Linked DNA regions of Verrucosispora sp. NA02020. The protein of the gene in region 1 interacts with the protein of each later gene in a pairwise test. Links are inferred from orthologs where the notes say so. Each region holds a gene or a part of one and is shown on either strand. Other genes may lie near its edges. The genes, in order: HUT12_RS27150 and HUT12_RS22545.

Region 1 (4,573 bases):
CCGCCGTCCCGGCCGGTGGGGACCGGGCCTACCAGGGCTTTTTCGTCGGCACCGACGCCCGGTGCCGGGGCGGTCCGGGCTGCGGACTACTCGTCGTCGGGGTCGTCGAGCCGGGCGAGCCAGGTGGCGAAGCGCTCGATCGGGGTCTCGAACTCGGGGTTGAGGTCGACGAAGTCCCGCAGCCGCTCGCCGATCCACTCCAGGGTGACGTCCTCGTCCCCCCGGCGCTGGACCAACTCCTCGATGCCACGGTCGGTGAAGTACATCAGGTCTCCTCGGACATGCTCACCGGGGCGGGCCACCGTCTCCGATGGCCCGCCCCGGTGTTCGCGGTCGGTGGGTCAGGGGCGGGGCAGCGCCGCCTCGATGAGCGCGTTCTGCTCCACCTCGTGCATCTTCGCCGAGCCGACGGCCGGGGCGGCGGCGGCGGGGCGGGAGATGCGACGCAGGCGGACCCCGTCGAGGTGCTCCAGCAGGTTGAGCGCGACGAACGACCAGGAACCCTGGTTGGCCGGCTCCTCCTGCACCCAGGCGAAGTCCTCCGCGTTCGGGTACTGGGCGAGCGCGGCCCGGATCTCCTCCACCGGCATCGGGTAGAGCTGCTCCAGCCGGATCAGCGCGGTGTCGGTGACGCCGCGCTCCTGCCGCGCCTGGAACAGGTCGTAGTAGACCTTGCCCGAGCAGAGCAGCACCCGCTTGACCTGATCGGCGGCGGGTGCCGCCTGGTCGGCCAGGACCGGTGCGAAGGTGCCGGTGGTGAAGTCCTCGACCGGGGAGACGCAGAGCTTGTGCCGCAGCAGGGACTTCGGCGTGAACACCACCAGCGGCTTGCGCTTCGGCGAGAGGGCCTGGCGACGCAGCAGGTGGAAGTAGTTCGCCGGGGTGGTCGGGATGGCCACCCGCATGTTGTCCTCGGCGCAGAGCTGGAGGAACCGCTCGGGCCGGCCGGAGGTGTGGTCCGGGCCCTGTCCCTCGTGGCCGTGCGGCAGCAGCAGGGTGACCGCGGAGCGCTGGCCCCACTTCACCTCACCGGAGGAGATGAACTCGTCGATCACCGACTGGGCGCCGTTGACGAAGTCGCCGAACTGGGCCTCCCAGCAGACCAGCGCGTTCAGGTTCTCCACCGAGTAGCCGTACTCGAAGCCCATCGCGGCGTACTCGGAGAGCAGCGAGTCGTGCACGAAGAGCCGGGACCGCTCGCCGTCGCCGGTCAGCGACTGCAACGGCAGGTAGTCGTCACCGGTCTCGGCGTCCACGATCGAGGCGTGCCGTTGCACGAAGGTGCCGCGCCGGGAGTCCTGTCCGGCGAGCCGGACGGTGACCCCGTCGTGCAGCAGTGCCCCGAAGGCGATGATCTCGCCGAAGCCCCAGTCGATGTTGCCCTCGACGGACATCCGGGCCCGCCGGTCGAGCAACTGCTGGATCCGCTTGTGCGGGGTGAAGCCGTCCGGCAGGTTGACGTGCGCCTCGCCGACGGCCTTGACCACCGACGCGTCGGTCGCGGTCTCCACCTGCGGCTCCGGCTCGTCCTGCCGGGCCGGGCGGCTGACCTGGCGCGGGGTGCTGGCCGCGTCGCGGGTGGCCTTGAAGACCCGCTCCAACTGCGCCTGGTAGTCGCGCAGCAGCTCCTCGGCGTCCTCGACGGTGATGTCACCCCGCCCGATCAGCTCCTCGGTGTAGAGCTTGCGGACCGAGCGCTTCGAGTCAATGATCTTGTACATCTGGGGGTTGGACATCGAGGGGTCGTCGCCCTCGTTGTGCCCGCGCCGCCGGTAGCAGACCAGGTCGATCACGACGTCCTTGTTGAACGTCTGCCGGTACTCGAAGGCCAGCCGGGCGACCCGGACCACGGCCTCGGGGTCGTCGCCGTTGACGTGGAAGATCGGCGCCTGGATCATCCGCGCCACGTCGGTGCTGTAGAGGCTGGACCGGGAGTACTCCGGCGCGGTGGTGAAGCCGACCTGGTTGTTGACCACCACGTGCACGGTCCCACCGGTGCGGTAGCCGCGCAGCTGGGAGAGGTTGAGCGTTTCGGCCACCACACCCTGACCGGCGAAGGCGGCGTCGCCGTGCACCGCCAGCGGCAGCACTGTGTAGCCCTCCAGCTTGAGGTCGATGCGGTCCTGCTTGGCGCGGACGATGCCCTCCAGCACCGGGTCGACCGCCTCCAGGTGCGACGGGTTCGCCACCACCGAGACCTTGACCGAGTGGTCACCGGCCGGCGTGGTGAACTTGCCGTTCTGGCCCAGGTGGTATTTCACGTCGCCGGAACCCTGGGTGGAGCGCGGGTCGAGGTGCCCCTCGAACTCCGAGAAGATCTTCTCGTACGGCTTGCCGACGATGTTGGCCAGCACGTTGAGACGACCCCGGTGGGCCATGCCGATCACGACCTCGTCCAGGTCGTTCTCGGCGGACGCCTCCAGCACCTCGCCGAGGAGCGGGATCAGCGACTCGCCGCCCTCCAGCGAGAAGCGCTTCTGCCCGACGTACTTGGTCTGCAGGAACGTCTCGAAAGCCTCGGCCGCGTTGAGCCGGTTCAGCACGTGCTTCTGCTCGTCGGCCGGCGGCTTCTCGTACTTGCGCTCGACCCGCTCCTGGATCCAGCGGCGCTCGGCCGGGTCCTGGATGTGCATGTACTCGATGCCGACCCGGCGGCAGTACGAGTCGCGCAGCACCCCGAGGATCTCCCGCAGCCGCATCCGCTGCCGGCCGTTGAAGCCGTTCACCGGGAAGGTGCGGTCCAGGTCCCACAGGGTCAGCCCGTGCTGGAGGACGTCCAGGTCGGGGTGCTTGCGGATCTTGAACTCCAGCGGGTCGGTGTCGGCCATCAGGTGGCCCCGGACCCGGTAGGAGTGGATCAGCTCGTGCACCCGCGCGGTCTTGTTGATCTGCCCCTCGCTGTCGACCGCGACGTCGCGCATCCAGCGCACCGGCTCGTACGGGATGCGCAGCGAGGTGAAGATCTGGTCGTAGTAGCCGTGCTCGCCGAGCAGCAGCTCGTGCATGACCTTGAGGAACTCGCCGGACTGCGCGCCCTGGATGATCCGGTGGTCGTACGTGCTGGTCAGCGTGATGACCTTGCTGACCGCCAGCTCGGCGAGGGTGGCCTCGCTCATGCCCTGGTACGGCGCCGGGTACTCCATCGCGCCGACGCCGATGATCGCGCTCTGGCCCTGCATCAGGCGCGGCATCGAGTGCACGGTGCCGATGCCGCCGGGGTTGGTCAGCGAGATGGTGGTGCCGGAGTAGTCGTCCATGGTCAGTTCGTTGCGGCGGGCCCGCCGGACCACGTCCTCGTACGCCTGCCAGAACTGCCGGAAGTCCATCTGCTCGCAACCCTTGATGGAGGGCACCACCAGGGTCCGGCTGCCGTCGGGCTTGGCCAGGTCGATGGCGATGCCCAGGTTGACGTGCTCGGGGCGGACCATCGCCGGTTTGCCGTCGACCTCGGCGAAGGAGTTGTTCATCTCCGGGTGCGCGACCATCGCCCGGACCAGCGCGTAGCCGACCAGGTGGGTGAAGCTGACCTTGCCGCCGCGCCCTCGGGCGAGGTGGTTGTTGATCACGATGCGGTTGTCGACCAGCAGCTTGGCCGGCACCGCGCGCACGCTGGTCGCGGTCGGCACGGCCAGTGAGGCGTCCATGTTCTGCACGATCCGGGCGGCGACGCCGCGCAGCGGCGTGGTCTGCGGCCCGGTGGCGGTCGGGGCCGACTTCGCCGGGATGGACTTCGTCGTGGTCGCCTTGGCCGGCTCGGACTTGGCGGCCGGCTTGGCCTTCGCCGGTGCCGTGGACTTGGCCGGCTCCGCCTTGGCCGCGGGTGTGGCCTTGGCGCTCGGCTCGGACTTGGCGGCACTCGGCTCAGTCTTGGCCGGGGCCTTCGGGGCGGACTCGGTGGTGGTCGCCGGGCCGTCACCGTCGGCGGAGCGGCCCTTGCCGGGGCCGGGCCGGTAGTCGGCGAAGAAGTCGTGCCAGGCCGGGTCGACGCTGCTGGGATCGGCGAGGTAGCGCTGGTACATCTCCTCGACGATCCACTCGTTCGGGCCGAAACCCGCCAGTGGGTTCTCCTGCGAAGTCTGCTGGGTCGACACGGCCGGTAATCGCCTCTTTCACGCGGGTTTGGTGTGTCACGCGGTGTCCGTCCGCGCCAGGACGAGCGCACACAGGACGGGTTCAAGGCTACGCCGTACTGATCGCTGAGGCATTTCCACCTCCGTCCCGTGGTCCGATTCACAGAAGATGCCAGAAGTTCCGTAAGCCCAGCGTGTCGCCCTGCTAGCTGCTATGACACGGGCCCGGCCCGACCGGCTCGTCGCCGATCGGACCGGGCCCGGCCCGGTCGCTCTCCGGGTCCGCGAATCAGGAGATGTCGCGACGCCGCGTAATCAGGATGCCGACCACGCAGCTCACCACGGCGTAGCCGATCAGCACCACGGCACCGACCCACCAGGCGGGCAACATCTCGTTCTCACCTGGGGTGATCATGATCTGGGAGGCCGCCGCGGGCCAGATCACCTGCCACTTGATCACGGCCATGTTGTCCAGCCAGTTCGACAGCAGGAGGAACAGCAGA
Region 2 (3,149 bases), 920 kb from region 1 along the record:
ACCAGCGAGTCGGCCGGGCAGTAGAACGGGCCGACGCCCGAGTCGGCCTGGCCGCACGCGGTGTTGACGGCCTGGTCGAAGAAGACGGTACGGGTCGGCCGGTACTGCTCGCCGAACGCCTCCGGCAGGGCGGTCCGCCAGTACGCCTGGATCGAGTTGACGTAGAGGCTGTTGCGGCAGTCGAGCTGCTCCAGGGCGTCCGGGGCCTCGCAGCGCTGCTCCAACGCGGTGTTGTCGCCCTGCTCGCCGCCGGTCATGGCGTTCAGCCCGAAGCCGCCGCCCACCAGCGCCACCAGCACGGCGATGACGATTCCGACGATGCCGCCGCGACCACCGCCGATCGGGATGGGGATGCCCAGCCCGCCTCCCCCTCCACCACCACCTCGCCGGTCCTCCACCTGGCTGGTGTCGATCCGCGCATTCTCGTTCAGCTCCATGATGACCCCGATCAGTCGGTGGCTCGCGGGCCGGAACCGGTCCGGACGGCGAATCGGTACCCGACGATCTTGGTCGGTAATCCGCGTTCGCCGTTCACCGGGGCCCGGTACAATCGACCCGTGCTGCTCTGCGAAGGCTGAACGCCCCGCGCCGACGGGTCACCATGATCCGCCGGCGCTTTCGTGTGCCCTGAGTCAGCCCTGCGGATCCCGAGAGCGAGTACCCCGACATGATCACTGCCAGCGGCCTGGAACTGCGCGCCGGCGCCCGGATCCTGCTGTCCGACACCACGCTGCGGGTGCAGCCGGGCGACCGGATCGGCCTGGTCGGCCGCAACGGTGCCGGCAAGACCACCACCCTCAAGGTGCTCGCCGGTGAGGGACAGCCGTACGCCGGACAGATCGACCGGCGCAGCGCCGTCGGCTACCTGCCACAGGACCCGCGTACCGGCGACCTGGAGGTCACCGGCCGCGACCGGGTGCTCTCCGCCCGGGGCCTGGACAAGCTGATGGCCGGAATGAAGGACCTGGAGGAGAAGCTCGCCGACGGCGGTGACGAGAAGCTGGTCCGTCGGTACGGCGCGCTGGAGGACCAGTTCGCCGCGCTCGGCGGGTACGCGGCCGAGGCCGAGGCGGCCCGGATCTGCGCGAACCTGGGGCTGCCCGACCGGGCGCTCGCCCAGACCATCGGCACCCTCTCCGGCGGTCAACGTCGGCGCATCGAGCTGGCCCGGATCCTGTTCCGCGACGCGGCCGACAACGGCGGCGGGATTCTGCTGCTCGACGAGCCCACCAACCACCTCGACGCCGACTCGATCACCTGGCTGCGCGGTTTCCTCGCCAACCACAAGGGCGGGCTGGTGGTGATCTCGCACGACGGGTCGCTGCTGGAGTCGGTGGTCAACAAGGTCTGGTTCCTCGACGCCACCCGGTCCGTGGTCGACGTCTACAACCTGGGCTGGAAGGCGTACCTGGAGGCGCGGGAGACCGACGAGCGGCGGCGGCGTCGGGAGCGGGCCAACGCCGAGAAGAAGGCCGGCGCCCTGATGGCCCAGGCGGACAAGATGCGGGCGAAGGCCACCAAGACGGTGGCCGCGCAGAACATGGCCCGGCGGGCCGAACGCCTGATGTCGGGCCTGGATGAGGTCCGCGTCGGCGACAAGGTGGCCAAGGTACGTTTCCCCGCCCCGGCGCCGTGCGGCAAGACTCCGCTGACCGCGTCCGGCCTCTCCAAGTCGTACGGGTCGTTGGAGATCTTCACGGACGTGAACGTGGCGGTGGACCGGGGTTCCCGGGTGGCCATCCTCGGGCTCAACGGTGCCGGCAAGACCACGCTGCTGCGGATGCTCGGCGGGCTGTTGGAGCCGGACACCGGCGAGGTGCGGCCCGGCCACGGGCTGCGGCTGGGCTACTACGCGCAGGAGCACGAGACGCTGGACATCGAGCGGACCGTGCTGGAGAACATGCGGGCCGCCTCGACCGAGCAGACCGACACCGAGCTGCGCAAGATCCTCGGTGCGTTCCTCTTCTCCGGCGAGGACGTGGACAAGCCCGCCGGGGTGCTCTCCGGTGGCGAGAAGACCCGGCTGGCGCTGTCGACCCTGGTCTGCTCCGGCGCGAACGTGCTGCTGCTGGACGAGCCGACCAACAACCTCGACCCGGTCAGCCGCGAGCAGGTGCTCGACGCGATCGCCAACTACCCGGGCGCGATCGTCCTGGTCACCCACGACCCGGGCGCGGTGCTGGCGCTCAAGCCGGACCGGGCCATCCTGCTGCCCGACGGCGACGAGGACGCCTGGAGCGACGACCTGCTCGAACTGGTCGAGCTGGCCTGACCATTTGCACCGGGTGTAAGGAAGGGCCCCCTACTAACGCCAGGCGTATAGGAAGGGTCCCCTCCTAACACGCGCGTCCTAACACGCGCGTCCTAACACGCGCGCCGACGTCAGCGGGCGAGGTCGAGCAGGTGACCGACGACGCCGGAGCTGGCCAGGATGACCACGCCGACGCCGATGAAGATCGCCGGCACCAGCCAGTGGCCGGTGCGTTCGACCAGCCGGGTCACCCTCGGGTGGCCGCCGAGCCAGGCACCGGCGACGCACCAGACGGCGACCAGGGCCGCGAAGACCACTCCGAAGACGGCGGCGTCGGCGACACCGAGGGTGCGCAGCACCGGCACGTAGACGGCCACGTTGTCGGCGCCGTTGGCGACGGTCACGGCGGCCACGCCGACCACACCGGCGACCACCGGGGGCGGCTCGTCGTCGCGTCGCCGCAGCGCGCGGAGGCCGAGGGCGATCGGCAGCAGTCCGAGCAGACCGGTCCACTCGTCGGGCACCACCAGGAGCCCGGCCGCGACCACGGCACTCACCAGCACCAGGGCGCCGATGCCGAGGTACTGACCGGTGACGATCTGCCCGACGCGGGGACGGCCGGTGGTGCGGGCGGCGACGAAGAACACCGTCAGGACGACGATGTCGTCGATGTTGGTGGCGGCGAAGACCACCGCGGCGACGGTCGCGGGGCCGAGCAGGTCGAGCATGGCCGGCAGCGTACGGGCACCGGGCCGACCGGAGCATCACGGAGGCCGAGGGCGACTCCGGTGGCGGGCGGTGGCCGCCATCTATACCGGCGGTGAGGATCGGTGGCGGACGGTGGTGTCGGCGGCACCGTGCGTGTGGGTGGCGGCGGTTCGTCGAGGGCCAGCTCCGG

Evidence for each region.
Region 2: the proteins of HUT12_RS27150 (region 1) and HUT12_RS22545 interact in binary tests that used the Escherichia coli proteins (3 or more experiments, as listed by UniProt). The link is inferred for Verrucosispora sp. NA02020 from one-to-one orthologs.

Annotation. Positions count from the first base shown.
Region 1 is NZ_CP054923.1:6,093,620-6,098,192, reverse strand. Bases 142-4,406 are described here. They hold HUT12_RS27150 (multifunctional oxoglutarate decarboxylase/oxoglutarate dehydrogenase thiamine pyrophosphate-binding subunit/dihydrolipoyllysine-residue succinyltransferase subunit), read right to left. Parts: upstream 4,092-4,406; coding sequence 342-4,091; downstream 142-341. Other genes in these bases: HUT12_RS27145 (ABC transporter permease), read right to left, coding at 4,360-4,406; HUT12_RS27155 (DUF6104 family protein), read right to left, coding at 142-266. In the rest of the region: more of HUT12_RS27155, read right to left, coding at 87-141; more of HUT12_RS27145, read right to left, coding at 4,407-4,573. UniProt on the Escherichia coli protein: E1 component of the 2-oxoglutarate dehydrogenase (OGDH) complex which catalyzes the decarboxylation of 2-oxoglutarate, the first step in the conversion of 2-oxoglutarate to succinyl-CoA and CO(2).
Region 2 is NZ_CP054923.1:5,172,110-5,175,258, reverse strand. What follows is about bases 129-2,969. They hold HUT12_RS22545 (ABC-F family ATP-binding cassette domain-containing protein), read left to right. Parts: upstream 129-667; coding sequence 668-2,272; downstream 2,273-2,969. Other genes in these bases: HUT12_RS22540 (cadmium resistance transporter), read right to left, coding at 2,383-2,969; HUT12_RS22550 (neutral zinc metallopeptidase), read right to left, coding at 129-437. Also shown: more of HUT12_RS22550, read right to left, coding at 1-128; more of HUT12_RS22540, read right to left, coding at 2,970-2,979. UniProt on the Escherichia coli protein: Genetic data indicate it may be involved in ribosome assembly or function.